DNA from 2 places in the Bacillus sp. HSf4 genome. Region 2 is predicted to be linked to the other one. Evidence: predicted binding sites of a transcription regulator. Region 2 holds the regulator's gene; the other holds the start of a gene.
The links. Region 2 encodes NrdR, which represses ribonucleotide reductase genes. Its sites were predicted from a motif close to AACACNATATATNGTGTT; they were not measured.
Positions count from the first base shown of each region.

Region 1: the regulator NrdR is predicted to act here: its motif matches at 3,950-3,967, upstream of nrdI (class Ib ribonucleoside-diphosphate reductase assembly flavoprotein NrdI).

Region 1 is NZ_CP120679.1:1,951,902-1,959,043, reverse strand. Features, by position in the region: gene P3X63_RS09990 (hypothetical protein) at 1-328, opposite strand, end outside; gene nrdF (class 1b ribonucleoside-diphosphate reductase subunit beta) at 449-1,426, opposite strand; gene nrdE (class 1b ribonucleoside-diphosphate reductase subunit alpha) at 1,447-3,549, opposite strand; gene nrdI (class Ib ribonucleoside-diphosphate reductase assembly flavoprotein NrdI) at 3,506-3,901, opposite strand; gene P3X63_RS09970 (hypothetical protein) at 4,153-4,365, opposite strand; gene hfq (RNA chaperone Hfq) at 4,651-4,872, opposite strand; gene miaA (tRNA (adenosine(37)-N6)-dimethylallyltransferase MiaA) at 4,914-5,858, opposite strand; gene P3X63_RS09955 (YmaF family protein) at 5,964-6,365, opposite strand; gene P3X63_RS09950 (hypothetical protein) at 6,468-6,689, shown strand.
Region 2 is NZ_CP120679.1:3,063,167-3,070,308, forward strand. Features, by position in the region: gene P3X63_RS15805 (TVP38/TMEM64 family protein) at 1-475, opposite strand, end outside; gene dnaI (primosomal protein DnaI) at 498-1,427, opposite strand; gene dnaB (replicative helicase loading/DNA remodeling protein DnaB) at 1,446-2,867, opposite strand; gene nrdR (transcriptional regulator NrdR) at 2,965-3,423, opposite strand; gene P3X63_RS15825 (hypothetical protein) at 3,440-3,829, opposite strand; gene speD (adenosylmethionine decarboxylase) at 3,988-4,374, opposite strand; gene P3X63_RS15835 (glyceraldehyde-3-phosphate dehydrogenase) at 4,606-5,628, opposite strand; gene P3X63_RS15840 (pectate lyase family protein) at 5,883-7,142, shown strand, end outside.

The sequences.
Region 1 (7,142 bases), 1.1 Mb from region 2:
CAGAAAAGCCAAGGCCGCTAGTAAAGTTCATATGTCCGCCGAAGCCGAGCGACAGCTTATTGTGAAGCCGCGCTTCCCCGCCGCCTTCAAGCCGTTCATAAACGAAGATTTCATCATCCCTTTTCATGACAACATAAGGGATCGGCTGTTTAAAGGCAGGGTTTTCCTCGGCGTCCCCCCTTCTCATCTCACTGAAATGACGTTCGATGTGCGCCATGATCTGTTCGATCGTTTTCCGATCACTATTTACACCTTGAAAGGTCAGCGTTTCCTTTGCAAATACTTCTTCCCGCGGCGCCACGAGAATCATTTCATCCATTTTCCCCATCGATCAAGTTCCTCCTCAAGATAAAAGAGCAGATCGATTCTGCTCTTGTTTTGCCATGCTATTTGTTTTTCAGCCGTTAGGCCGGCGGTGCGGACAGATGTTTCTTCCGCACCGTCCGTCTTAGTTTTCGTCAAAATAAAAGTCGTCGTCTTTCAGCGGTTCAACGGTTGCTTTTTTGTAGCCGTTCCCTTTCATGGAGAAGAAGTCGTGCGATTTCGTTTTCGTATTCAAGCCGTTCAAGACGATCGGGTTGATCTCTTCTTCTTCGAAATAGGCCTCAAAGCCAAGGTTCATCAGCGCCTTGTTTGCATTGTAGCGAATGAACTTTTTGACATCGTGTGACAGGCCGACCTGATCATACAAGTCTTCTGTATATTCAAGCTCGTTTTCATAAAGCTCTTTCAATAGATCGATCGCAAAGGCATATAGCTCTTCTTTCTTCTCCGGTGTCTGCTGATTGTAAATCTCCTGGGCGAGCAGACCGACATAAACGCCGTGAATCGCTTCATCCCGGAGGATCAGGTTGATGATTTCACCGCTCTGCATGAGCTTGCCTTGTCCGTAAAAATAAAGGGGATAGTAGAAGCCGCTGTAAAACAGGAAGCTTTCCAGATAGACCGACGCGACCATCGCCTTAAACAGCGATATTTTGTCGCCCCCGCGGATTTCTTCATAGATCCGGACAATCGTCCGCGCTTTCTTTTGCAGGTATTTATTTTGTTTCACCCATTCAAAGACTTCGTTGATCGTCTCTGTCGGGGCAAGGGTCATGAAAATGTTGGAATAGGACTTGGCGTGAACCGCGTTCTCCATCATCGCCATGAAGTTGAGCACCGCTTTGCGCTGGTGGCCTTCAACATGCTCTGCGACAAGAGGCATTCCGGTGTTGCCCTGCTCCGTATCGAGAAGGGTCAGCCCTGCGAGCACTTTCATGTATGTGTCCTGTTCGTTTTTGCCCAAGTACTTCCATGTGAGAAGATCGCCGTTTAAGGCGATTTCTTCCGGAAGCCAAAACTGCTTTACATTTTGGTTGTAAAACATCTGGGTAAAATCATCTTCATGCTTTGACCAGTTTGCTGCATCATATATTTTCGTCACTTTCGCATACTCTCCTTTAATCAAACGACACAAGAAAGGCAGCCTTCTTGCCCTGTATCCTTCGTTCTTGCATAGTAAAGTGTTTTGATTCCTTTATGATGGGCATAGAGGTCGATCCGGTTCAGATCGCGTGTCGTCATTGTATCTTTCAGGAACAATGTAAAGCTTATGCCTTGGTCAACGTGCTGCTGGATCGTTGCGATCATATCCACGACTCTAAACATGTCCATATCATACGCCTCTTTATAGAAGAACCAGTTGCTTGGCGCAAGGCCCGGCATCGGATAGTATGTTTTGGAATTGCCGTATGTTCTTTCTTCAATCCGCTCCATAATCGGCATCACGGATGCTGTGCTTGACTGCACATATGAAATAGATCCCGTCGGTGCGATGCACAATCTGTAGCTGTGGTACAGCCCGTGCTCTTTGACGTATTCTTTCAGCTGTTTCCAATCTTCTTTCGTCGGAATGTGCATGCCTTCAAATAGCTTGGCAATCTTCTCAAATTTAGGCGAGAAGTCTTGTGTGATGTACTTTTCAAAGTACTCTCCTGTCGCGTATGAAGAGCCTTCATACTGATAGAACGTCTCCCCTTTTTGCTCGGCGATCTCTGCGGACCGTTGTATGGAGTAGAAGTTCATCATCATAAAGAACGTATTGGCGAAGTCTCTCGCTTCTTCGCTTTCATAGGCGATACCGTTTTGCGCCAAATATCCGTGCAGGTTCATCGCTCCGAGGCCGATCGATTTCATCGCTTTGTTTGCCTTTCTGACAGCCGGCGCGTTTGTGATGTTTGTTGTTTCCGATACGTGCGTCAGCGAGTCGGTCGCAAGCTTCACCGTCTGCTCAAGCGATTTGTTTTTCATGACATTCAGGATGTTCAAAGAACCCAGGTTGCAGGAGATATCCAGACCGATTTCATCTTCCTCGCCGTAATCCGTATAGGATGATACTTGGGATGCCTGAAGGACCTCTGAGCAAAGGTTGGAAAATTTAACCTTGGACACATGGTTATTGGCATGCGCCTTATTGACGTTGTCCTGGAACATGATGTACGGATAACCGGATTCAGACCTTAACATCGCCAGCTTCTCAAGCATTTTGCGCGGGTTGATTTTTTCCTTTTTGACCCTCGGGTCTTCAACGAGGCGGTCGTACATTTCATTCATGTCCATTTCGTCCATATGCTCGCCGTATGCTTTATAAATGGTGTGCGGATAGAATACATATGCCGCTTTATCTTCCCTGGCAAGCTCGACGAATTTATCGGGAATCACCACCCCGATGGACAGTGTTTTCACCCTGACATCCTCATCGGCTGAGATTTTCTTTGTATCAAGAAAATCGTTGATATCGCGGTGGAAAATGTTTAAGTACGCCGCTCCGGAGCCTTGTCTCTGACCCATTTGGTCAGCGTAGCGGAACGCGTTGTCGAGAAGCTTCATTACGCCGACGACGCCTTTTGTCGCATTTTCAACGTCTTTGATCGCTTCGCCTTTCGCACGGAGCTTCGAAAGGTTTAGCGACACGCCTCCCCCCAGCTTTGAAAGCTGCATAGAAATATCAACGGCTCTGGAGATGTCGTTTAAGGAATCATTGACTTCCAAGAGGAAGCAGCTGACCAGCTCGCCGCGGCGTTTCCGTCCGGCATTGAGGAATGTCGGCGTGCTCGGCTGGTATTCCTGGTTGATCATCATTCTGACAAATTCCTTCGCCTTCTCCTTATCACCGTTTGCAAAAAATAAAGCAACGATGGAGATCCGGTCTTCGTAGCGCTCAAGAATTTTTTTCTTGTCATTCGTTTTCAGCGCATAGTCGTTGTAAAACTTAAAAGCGCTCATAAAGGACGGGAATCTGAATTTTTTTGCGTAAGCCTCTTTGAATACTTCTTTGATTTCTTCAAATGTGTACTGGCTTAAGAACACTTCTTCATAGTAGTCGTTCTCTATTAAGTAATCGATTTTTTCTTTCAGATCATGGAAAAATACCGTATTTTGGTTGATGTAGTCGACAAAATAACTATGTACAGCTTCTTTATCTTTATCAAACTGGAATTTCCCGTCTTTTTGAATCATGATCTCATTGTTTAACTGGATCCATTTTGGCACTTGATTTTGTGACAACTCTTTCTACCTCCCGAGTAAACAGTTCAACGTCTTTGGCCGTCCCGCTGAGCTCGAATTTGCAGAGAATCGGAACTTGATACTGTTTCGATATTTTTTCTGCGCTTCTTGCAAAATTATCTCCCCAAACTCTGTTTCCGCTTGCCGCCACACCCAATAAAAGGTGGGCGTTCTTCTCAAGAAACATCTCGGTTGTTTTCGGAACTTCCCCAAACCCTGTCGTGTACGTGATTAAAATAAACGGTTCGTCTAGATATTCCGCTGCAGCGACCTTCCGCTTATGATGAAAAGGCGTTTTTTCCACAAAGCGCTGAACGTTTCCCGTTTTTGAATCAAATACGATCTGAATCATCATTATCACGACCTATTAAAATTGTTTCAGAGTCTCTCAACTCGTCCTTACACAATATATAGTATACCATCATTCGAAAAAACACAATATATTGATACGCGAGTTGAAAAAGTTCACAATTCGCTTCAGCTCTGGGAGGCCTAAAGGCCAAAGAAATATGAGTAGAATGAGAGCCGTCGCTCACCCTACTCATGAAACCGAAATCTATCATAACACGAAAAAAATTGAGTTAGAAGACTAGACTTTTTCACTTATTTTTTGTAAGCGTCGCAACACTTGTTCTCACATACCTCTTTAATATCGGCTTCAATGCCGAGTTCCTTAAGGACGGATTGAACGGCGGTGAGGATCGAAGCTTCCCTGATAAGCTCTTTGCCATTTACGAGAATGCTTGTGCCGTATTCATAGCATGAATCATCTTCACATGTTTCTTCCCAGTGATTGATGACTATTTTAGGTTTCATTGTCAACTCATTCCTTTGCATTTGAAACTGATTTGGTTAAACAATACTTAGTTTAGCGATTGGACGCCGCTTTGTAAATTTGAAAGCACCGAGATTTTATTTTTGTTATGACCGAAACATCAAAAAGACCATGCCGGGCATGGTCTAAAGCGTGTCGACAAATCCCCCCGCATCGCTGTCAGACCTGCAAAGGTGTCGAGTCACGCTGAAAGATGACAAAGTCCTGAAGGAGTAAACCGTGTCAGGACTTTGTCAACAATCTCGGTCTAGTGTGGCCGAATCTCGCTATTCGAGTTCAAGCTGAACGTTTTTTTGCGGGGCGAATGTGGAAATGGCGTGTTTGTATATAAGCTGCTGCTTTCCTTCCGATTCAATCAATACGGTGAAGTTGTCAAATCCTTTTACTTGACCGCGCAGCTGAAATCCGTTGAGCAAAAAGACCGTGACAAATGTATTTTCTTTCCGAATCTGATTCAAAAACTGATCTTGAATATTTATCGATTTCATATTTCTGGTCCTCCTTGTTTCTCTATATCATATTGTTTCGATTAAAGTTCGAGCTTTCCTGCTATGCAACTGAAAATTTCCTGTTTTTTCTGCTCGATTTTGACAGGTGGCGTCATATCAAACCAGGAAACGTCCATTTTGTTCCTGAACCATGTCAGCTGCCGTTTGGCATAGCGCCTCGAGTTGCGTTTCAGCGTCTCCACCGCCTCCTCCAGCGATACCCTGCCTTCAAGATAGGCGTAAAGCTCTTTGTATCCGATCGCCTGAACAGACTGACAATCTCTCACGTTTTCACGGTAAAGCTGCTTTACCTCTTCCAAAAGCCCTTCATCCATCATCTGGTCGACACGCTTGTTGATTCTGTCATACAGCACCTCTCGATCCATCGTCAAACCGATGAGAGCGGTGTTGTACATCAGCTCTTTTTGCTGTCGCTCCATATGTTCAGACATGGTTTTTCCCGTCGTATGTAAAATTTCGAGCGCTCTGATGACCCTGCGCATGTTGTTCGGATGAATGGCCCTGGCCGCTTCGGAATCGCGTTCTTCGAGAAGGCTGTGGACATATCCGGCTCCCTTCTCCATATAGAGCGCCTCCATCTCCGTCCGAAACCCGGGGTCGCCCGCCTCTTCGGTAAATGAGTAGTCATACAGGACGGACTGGATATAAAGCCCGGTTCCTCCGACGATCATCGGCAGCTTCCCGCGCCTTTCGATTTCCGCCATTTTCTTTCTTACAATCTCTTGATATTCGGCGACGGAAAAGGATTCCGTCGGCTCTTTTATATCAAGAAGATGGTGCGGGATCCCGTTCATTTCCCAAGGTTTAATCTTCGCTGTGCCGATATCCATTCGTTTATAGATCTGCATCGAATCGCCGCTGATAATCTCGGCGTTTAGACTTTCAGCCAGCATGATGCTTAATTGTGTTTTTCCGACAGCGGTCGGTCCGATCAGAACGACGACCGGCGGCTTCTTTTTATTCAATCATGATCACTCTCTTTAAACAAGCTCCATCCATTATACCATTTTGCGTTCGAAAACACCCATTTCATTTTACCCGTTTTCTCGAAGTGGTAAACATTTCCTTATTCACCAGCCGAGCGGCTCATTTCCAACGATTTCTCTGGTGGCCCCTTTAAATGAATGTCTGTGCCTTCTCCTGACGCTGTCGCTTACGTAAACAACACCTCCGAATCGAATCGGCGGAGCGGCTGAGTAAGCCAAATAAGTGGTGTCTTCGATTTCATGGTAGTGCGTCCCGTCCGCCCGCGGAATCGCAGGTCCGGTAATGCCGTAGTATCTGTGGTAATGCTCGTTTTCAAATGATGTAATTCCTGAATAAAAATGAACGTGCCCATCTGTATTACTCCCGTTTGCAGGCTGTGAAAACCCTTCAATTAAATGGTAGTGGCCATTGGCTCTGGAAGTTCGCGCCATGTACGCATGGGCATGAGCTGGGGACTTTGCCCAATCTGACTGATACAGCGGCATCTATAGCTCACTCCTTTTTTGGCCGACTGCCCAGGCAAAAACGGCTGGGCAGAATACATTGATGTTAGTCAGGTTTCATTTTATTATAGGAGGGGTTTTTTTATGAATCATTTCGGCCACAATCCGGCGTTTTATGACGGAGATCAGCGAATCATCGGCAGACCTTTTTTTGGCAGACCTTTTTTCGGCGGGCCTTTCGGTCGCCCGTTTTTCGGACCGGGACCGTTTTTTGGAGGATTCTTGGGCGGCCTGACAGCTGGAGCGCTTCTCAGTCCGCTGGCATACCCTTATCCACCGTATCCTTACTATCCTTATTACTATTGACAAATAAAGGCTCTTTTTCGGGGCCTTTATACATAAATTTTTTCTTGACTTAAAACTTTAGGATCAATTATGATGGATTTTACCAACCGGTTCGTAAGCGGGGGTTTTTTTTATGTCTAAAAAGATGAAATCTTTGAAGCGGCCGCTATAACACCTGATGCTTCATTCGGTCGAGAGAAGAAGCGAACTCCTGGCCATTTCCTCGGAGGTACCAGGCACTGTGCCAGGGAGCTTACGTAAAACCGTTTCTTTACGCTTGACGATATAAAAATGAACAATACGATTCAGCTGTGTACAAGCGTTCTTGCTGCAACAGCTTATAATGAAGGGCTTCTTTCAACCATGGCTGGCGTTTTATGCGGAGTTCAAACCAAGAGCTCTTTAGAGGATCTGTCCAATCCGGCTCTGGCTCACATGATCAGGCTGGTTTGCGATTGGCACCCGGTTTTCGGA
Region 2 (7,142 bases):
CAGTGGCCGCCAAAAAAGCGAGAGGCTTGACTTTCGAGACGCCGGCCGCATAGCTGACCGCATCAAAATGAATCGGTGCGAGCCGCAAGAGGAGGATGCAGAAAAAACCGTTCTTTTGCAAAAGAGCCCGAAAACTTTCAAGTTTCAGAGGCGCTTTTTTCATACCGCCGCCAAGCCTGTAAGCGAGGGCGAATGATAAAAAAGCCCCGCCGGCGGCTCCAATAAACGAATATAAAGATCCGAACAGCGGACCGAATGCCAAACCGCCGCCGACGGCAAAAACCGAGGCGGGAAGCAGCAAAAACGGCCGGATCATTAATAAACCGATGTAGATCAGCGGGGCAAAAACGCCGAAGGATAAGACGGCTTCCCTGATATGGCGCGGGCTGAGATTCAAATACTTTGTATTAAACCATATTCCGGCGGCAAGAAGCGCGGTGATCACCGCCCATTTGCCCAAGCCTTTTTTTTGCATGCTCTTCATCTCCCTGTCGTCACTAACGGCGGTTTTTCCCATTCAGCCGGACGGGTGTAGCCAAATACCGCACCCTTTCCATCAGCCTTGCCGCCTTCACGTCCTCTTTTTCTCCCCTTTGGGAATATGTGAAATGATGCTTCAGCTCGTCCGGGTCAAAATTTGATGAAAAGAACGTCGGCAGCTGCCGGCTCATTCTGTGCTGAAGGATCGTGCCGAACACTTCATCCCTGACCCAGCTGGACATCGATTCTGCTCCGATGTCATCGAGCATGAGAACCGGCGTCGATTTGACCATATCGAGTTTTTCCTCCAATGACTGATCGTGAATTGCGTTTTTCAGCTCCCTGACAAATTCGGGAACATAGACAAGGATGGACGGGTGATCCTTTGCCGCAAGTTCATTGGCGATGGCCGCCAGCATAAAGGTTTTTCCAACGCCGAACTGCCCGTGGACATAAATTCCTTTTCCTTTTCCTGTCTCGTTGTAGTCATGAAAGAATTCAGTCGCCAGCTGAATCACCTTCAACCGGCTCGGGTCGTCACCGTCAATGTCGGCAAATGTGGCATCCAGAAGATCCTCCTGAATATAGATGCTTTTGATGAGCGACCGCTGTCTCTCCCTTTCATCAGCTTTTCGTTTTTCCGGACAGGTGTCATACTGGACATCGATCGTTTTCCCGTTCAGCACAAGCTTCGGATGGTATCCCTGGATCAGGTTTTTGCATTCCATTAAACTTGGGCAGTCCCCGCAGGCTTTGCTTTGCTGTGTATACTCGTAAAGCTTGTTTAAGCTTCTCTCGATCATACGATCATCCACTACAGCCTGATGCTGGTCGATAAATTGCCGAACATCTTTGTCAGAGAGAACCTTTTCTTTCATATCTTCCAGGCGTTTCTTAAAGTCAGGCCTTTTCGTCACACCTTCGAGTGCGCGTTTAATCGGCTCCATATTCGTTCACCTCACATGTTAAAGGGCGGAATGTTTCCTCAGTTTCTTCACTTCTTCAAGCAGCTTCTGCTTCTCCAGTTCAAAATCTTCCATGCTTGCCGCAGTCTGCATTGTTGGCTCAGACAAATCCTCAGCTTTGCTTTCCTTGAGCCAATCCGGCAGTTTTTCCTCTCTGATGACTTTTTTGTTCCGTGAGGTCTGCTTTTTCTTGCCTTCCGCCCACTCAAGATATTGGCGGTTTTCTGCTTTGGCGAGCTGCATGGCTTCCCTTACCGTCCGCACTTTTTTTCTGGCCCAGTGGGAAGCGATTTTTTGAATGTAGTTTTTAGAAAGCTTCATATCGGTTTTCAGCATCGCATAGTAGATCAAAACATTGATGACGCCAGGCTCCAGTTTTTGGTCAAGCATGATTTCCTCTATGATTTTCAAATCGGCTTTCGACGGCTCAGCGCCTCCCCCGATATCCTGAAGCAGCTTCCTTGGCGATACTTGTTCAAGCAGAGAGATTAAGTGATCTTCCTTCGAATTGTTGGACGGCTGTTCATTTGGATGTTCACGGAGCTTGAGAGGCTGCACTTTGTCAACAAGTTCAGGAAGCAAACCGTTTCTTTCGATTTGATACCAGTCGCTCGCCGCTTTTCTGAGCGCTTCCGATGTAATGGTATCATGCTCATCTACGGCTGACATGACAACGTTCTGCATATCGAGCGGGTCGATTCCGTATAGAAAGGCCAGTTTTTTTATCGTTTCCTTTACCTGATCTGTCAGCGCTTTTCTCGGTATAAGCGTTTCCGATAAACCGGCCAGAAACAATTGAAAATCGAATTCATCTTCAGTGACTGTGACAGACCGGCCTGTTCCCTCTTTCATGAATTCCTGTTCATCGCCAAGCTTCATCGCCTCGGCCATATCTTCTGACATCTTCCACTCATTCGGCTGAACGGATGCAAAAACTTCGTTGAACGAACGGGTAATGTCACGGGCATCTTCAGGGACTGATGCATGTACGAAATATTCTTTCAGCTGCTGATACCTCGTCTTTCCGACGCGGTTGTATAGGAACACATTCAGCATTCCGTCCTGGAAAAACTCATCCGGCCTTAAAGGCGGGATCAATTCATATATAAATAAACGTTCCTCATCTGTTTCTTTCATATATGTCTTTAACAGTCCGATTCCTTCAAGCTTTTCCTTTTCGGCGTGAATCATCTTCAGATTGGCCTGCATCGCTCCCATCAGCTGTCTGTGGGTCGAGCTTTTTCCCCATACCCTGTTTTGTTCCAGCTCTCCCCAAAGCGTAAAAAACAAGCTGAGTGAAAAGGAGCCGATTAAAGGCTGATACAATAGCGTGATAATTTGCCGGTCTAAATCCTGAAGCATGCCATAGCTTTTGACCATGTAAGGATCGACAGGAAGCAAATCTTTCCAATAATTACTCATATTTTATGTCAACCTTCCACTTTGTTTCTTGTCCTCATTTTACACCTTTTCCCGATGTTTTTGTCATGAGAAAAGAGCTGGATATATTTACAGCTCTTTACCGTTCTTTCTTTATTAAATCTTTCAGCTCGTCGATAAATACGTTGATATCTTTAAACTGACGATATACTGAAGCAAAGCGGACATATGCGACCTCATCGATTTTCGCCAAACGATCCATCACCATTTCTCCGATCATTTCGCTTTTCACTTCAGAGACGCCTTGATTTCTAAGCTCTTTTTCAATTGCAAAACAAATATCTTCAAGCTCTTTTAAAGCGACAGGCCTTTTTTCACAGGCTTTGATCAGGCCGCGGAGCATTTTCTCCCGGCTGAATTCTTCGCGTATTCCTTCTTTTTTGACGACGATCAGCGGAATTTCTTCCACTTTTTCAAATGTCGTAAACCGATAATTGCATGATTCGCATTCGCGCCTTCTGCGAATGGATCTGCCTTCGTCAACCGGGCGGGAGTCCAAAACCCTCGTCCCATTATGCTGACATGCTGGACATTTCATTTTTTCAGCTCCCTATTCAGTTGTTTGGTTTTGCCTTGGTCAGCTTTCGGTCCAGTTCCTTATAAAACGTTGAAACCATGCCGCGGCTTGAGCCAAAATCGGTCGGCAAAAACGTTTCCGTCGATACATTAAAATCGACCGCTGTTTCAAATGGACGGACGGAAACGACTGTCGCGACCACAAAAGACTTTCTCGGTTTTTTGGCTTCCGCGTTTACTTCTCCTCTTTCCTCCGACACCGAGATCACGGTGCAGCCGTCAAGCCCTTCCAGCGTGTCTAAAACAGCTTCGAGCGCCTGTTTTGCCGTCGCTTTGTAATAGCGGCTTTTCAGCTCGTCGACGGGATGGCGGTCAGATGTCTCGGCATGGGTTGAAAAAAATCCCTGAATTTTTTGCAGAACACTCATTTCCTTTGTCCCCTTTGCCTTTCTTCTCTATATTTTATTAAAAAAACAGTCCATTTCCAAGGGAAAATCAAACAGCCTGAAAATGCAGGAAAAAATCATGAAGGGAAAGAAAAAGGAGCGGATGTTCAAGCGATATCCGCTTTTTCATCCAGCTCCCTTTAAAGTGCCTGTGCTTTGGCTTTAGCCTGTTTGATTTGAACAGGCCCCATGCCTCTCGGTATTTCAATGTTCTCTCTTGTTTCCGCTTTTAACTCTTCTGCGATATAATCCGCAGCTACGTTCGGATCTAGATCTCCGCAAGTATAAACATCAATGCTGGCATACCCGTGTTCAGGAAAACTGTGAATGGTCAGGTGAGATTCGGAAATGATCACGACCCCGCTTACACCTTGCGGAGCAAACTTATGAAAAGCAACCTCACGGACCTCAGCACCTGATTTGAGTGCCGCATTTACAAACGTTTTCTCAATAAAATCCATGTCATTCAGCTTATCAAAATCGCATCCCCACAGCTCGGAGATGACGTGACGCCCCATTGTTTCCATAGCATGGACCCCCCTTAACAAGAATTAAAAAAGTGAATTTCCAAGCAACTGAACCGGTCAATTACCACGGGGGAAAGTTAGTCCGGAGAGGTCCTAACCCTTTAAGTAATGCCGAAGCGCTCACGAACTAGAAGTTCACGAAAAATAGTATACTTTGTTTGAATATTTTTTGCAAGGCGGTTTTATCAATTGGTGGTTAAGGGGTTTTTTTTATCCGTCCATGCTTTTATTTTATACAGCTGATGGATGTTTCATTCTTGAAGCGACAAATCTGACAAGGTCAACGACCCTGCAGGAGTATCCCCATTCATTGTCATACCATGCAAGCACTTTCATTTTTCTGTTTTCAAGAACCATTGTTGAAAGGCTGTCAATGACGGCGGAATATGGATTTGTGTTAAAATCCGCTGACACGAGAGGTTCATCGCATACATCAATGATGCCGGACATGGAGCCTGCCGCAGCCGTGCGGAACGCTTCATTGATATCCTCTGCCGATACATCGCATTTTACATCGGCGACAAGGTCAACGAGTGAAACATTTGAAACAGGAACACGCAAAGCCAATCCGTGCATTCTTCCTTTTAAATGCGGCATGACGAGAGACAACGCTTTCGCTGCGCCAGTCGTCGTCGGAATGATCGAAGATCCGCAGGCGCGCGCCCTTCTCAAGTCTTTGTGCGGATTGTCAATATTTTTTTGATCGTTTGTAAATGCGTGAACGGTCGTGACAAGCCCGTTTTCGATTCCGAATGCATCATCAAGCACTTTTGCCACAGGGGCAAGACAGTTTGTTGTACACGATGCATTTGAAATAATTGCGTGGCGCTCCGCATCGAATTCGTGTTCATTCACACCCATCACGATCGTAATATCTTCATTTTTACCGGGAGCCGTTAAAATGACCTTTTTTGCACCCGCTTCAAGATGAGCTTCCGCTTTTTCCTTCGAATTAAACTTGCCCGTCGCCTCGACGACAATGTCTATTCCATAATCGGCCCACGGAAGAAGCTTCGGTTCCCTTTGATTGGTGAGCATGACCTTTTTCCCGTTGACCAGCAAATGGTCTTCCCCTGCTTTGACATCCAGTTCATAGCGTCCGTGATTTGTGTCATACTTTATTAAATGAGCGAGTGTTTCCGCAGGATAGCTCGCATTGATCACCGCAATGTCAATCTGTTCATCAAGCATCGCTTTTCTAAATACCATTCTGCCGATGCGGCCGAATCCGTTTATGGCAACTTTCACCTTCATTAAACATACACCCCTTGTTTTTTATGTCATTCCACATCATGTTTTATTCAAAATAAGTATAACACATTATTTTAAATTAGCCATACCATTTATACCTTTTACAGCAAATTTACGCATCGTTGTGAAAAAGTGAACAAAAGACTAAAAAAAATCATCCTTAAAGCATATATTTCAAATACATCTTAAGTGCTACAATTTCCAACAGCGCTAAATTTTCACACGACAGAAGGCAGTGTCTTCAAGGAAGGACAAACATGAAACTGATCAAAAACGCATCTTTCATCATTTCTTTTTTAGCTGCGGCTGGCATTTCTTTTTTATTAGGGACAGAGGCCGCGTCTGCGGCAAGCGAAGATTATCCGAAACAGATGATCAGGCTGGAAAGCTCATCAGGCTTAAACATCACACCCGCCGGGAATCAGGACAACGCGCCGCTTACAACGAAACAAACGAGCGGGGAAAAAGAAGAAAGGTGGAGGCTTGATACATCTGACGGCAAACAATTCAAAATCAGAAACATGGATAACGGCAAAATTATCATTCCCGCCCATTATGCCCTGTCAGACAACAATCCCGCTGTGGTTTACTATGACAATTCACGGAAGGAAGAGTTGTGGAACATCATTGGGGCTGACAAAGATGCGAACGGGGATTTTATGACGTATAAAATCGTCAGCGCAGAAAACAACAACCTGGCACTGACACGGGACGGAAGCGGAGTGAAGCTTGGCAAATATACGGGAAGCTCCCTCCAAAAGTGGAAGCTTCCAAGCGATGGGCTCGAAGGTTTCGCCGGCTATGCGAAGGAAACGAGCGGCAGGCAGAAAACAGGCACGACCGGCGGGCTGCTCGGAAAAGTCGTCTACGTCAACAACCTGGGCGAACTGAAGGCCAATATTGAAGATTCAACACCGCGCACCGTTGTCGTCTCCAGCAATATCGGTGCTTCAGCCAAAACGGTATTGACGGCGGGCGCCAATAAAACGATTGTCGGCTCGTTTGAAAAACATAAGCTGAACAATGTTTACTTTAAAACAAAAGCGGAGTCTGGCAACGTCATTTTCAAAAACCTGGTCATTGCCCATGATCAATCGATTCACGAAAACAATGACATCCCTGTTTATATTACAGATTCGCGAAACTACTGGATTGACCATGTTACATTCCAGGGCCACAGCTATTCGGCAAACGGCCACGATCTCGACAAGCTCTTATACGTCGGCGCCAAAGCCGATTACATCACACTGTCTCACAGCATGTTCACAGACCACAGGTACGGCCTGATTCTCGGCTGGCCTCAAGATGACAAGCAGTACCACAGTATCTATAATGGATATCCGAGAATGACGATCAGCCACAATCGGTTCGAGAATCTCTACGTCAGGGCGCCCGGGTTGATGCGTTACGGTTATTTTCACGTAAAAAACAATTATATTAACAATTTCCATCTCGGCTTCACGATTACGACATTGGCCAAAATATATTCTGAAGCCAATTACTTTGGCACGGGCAAC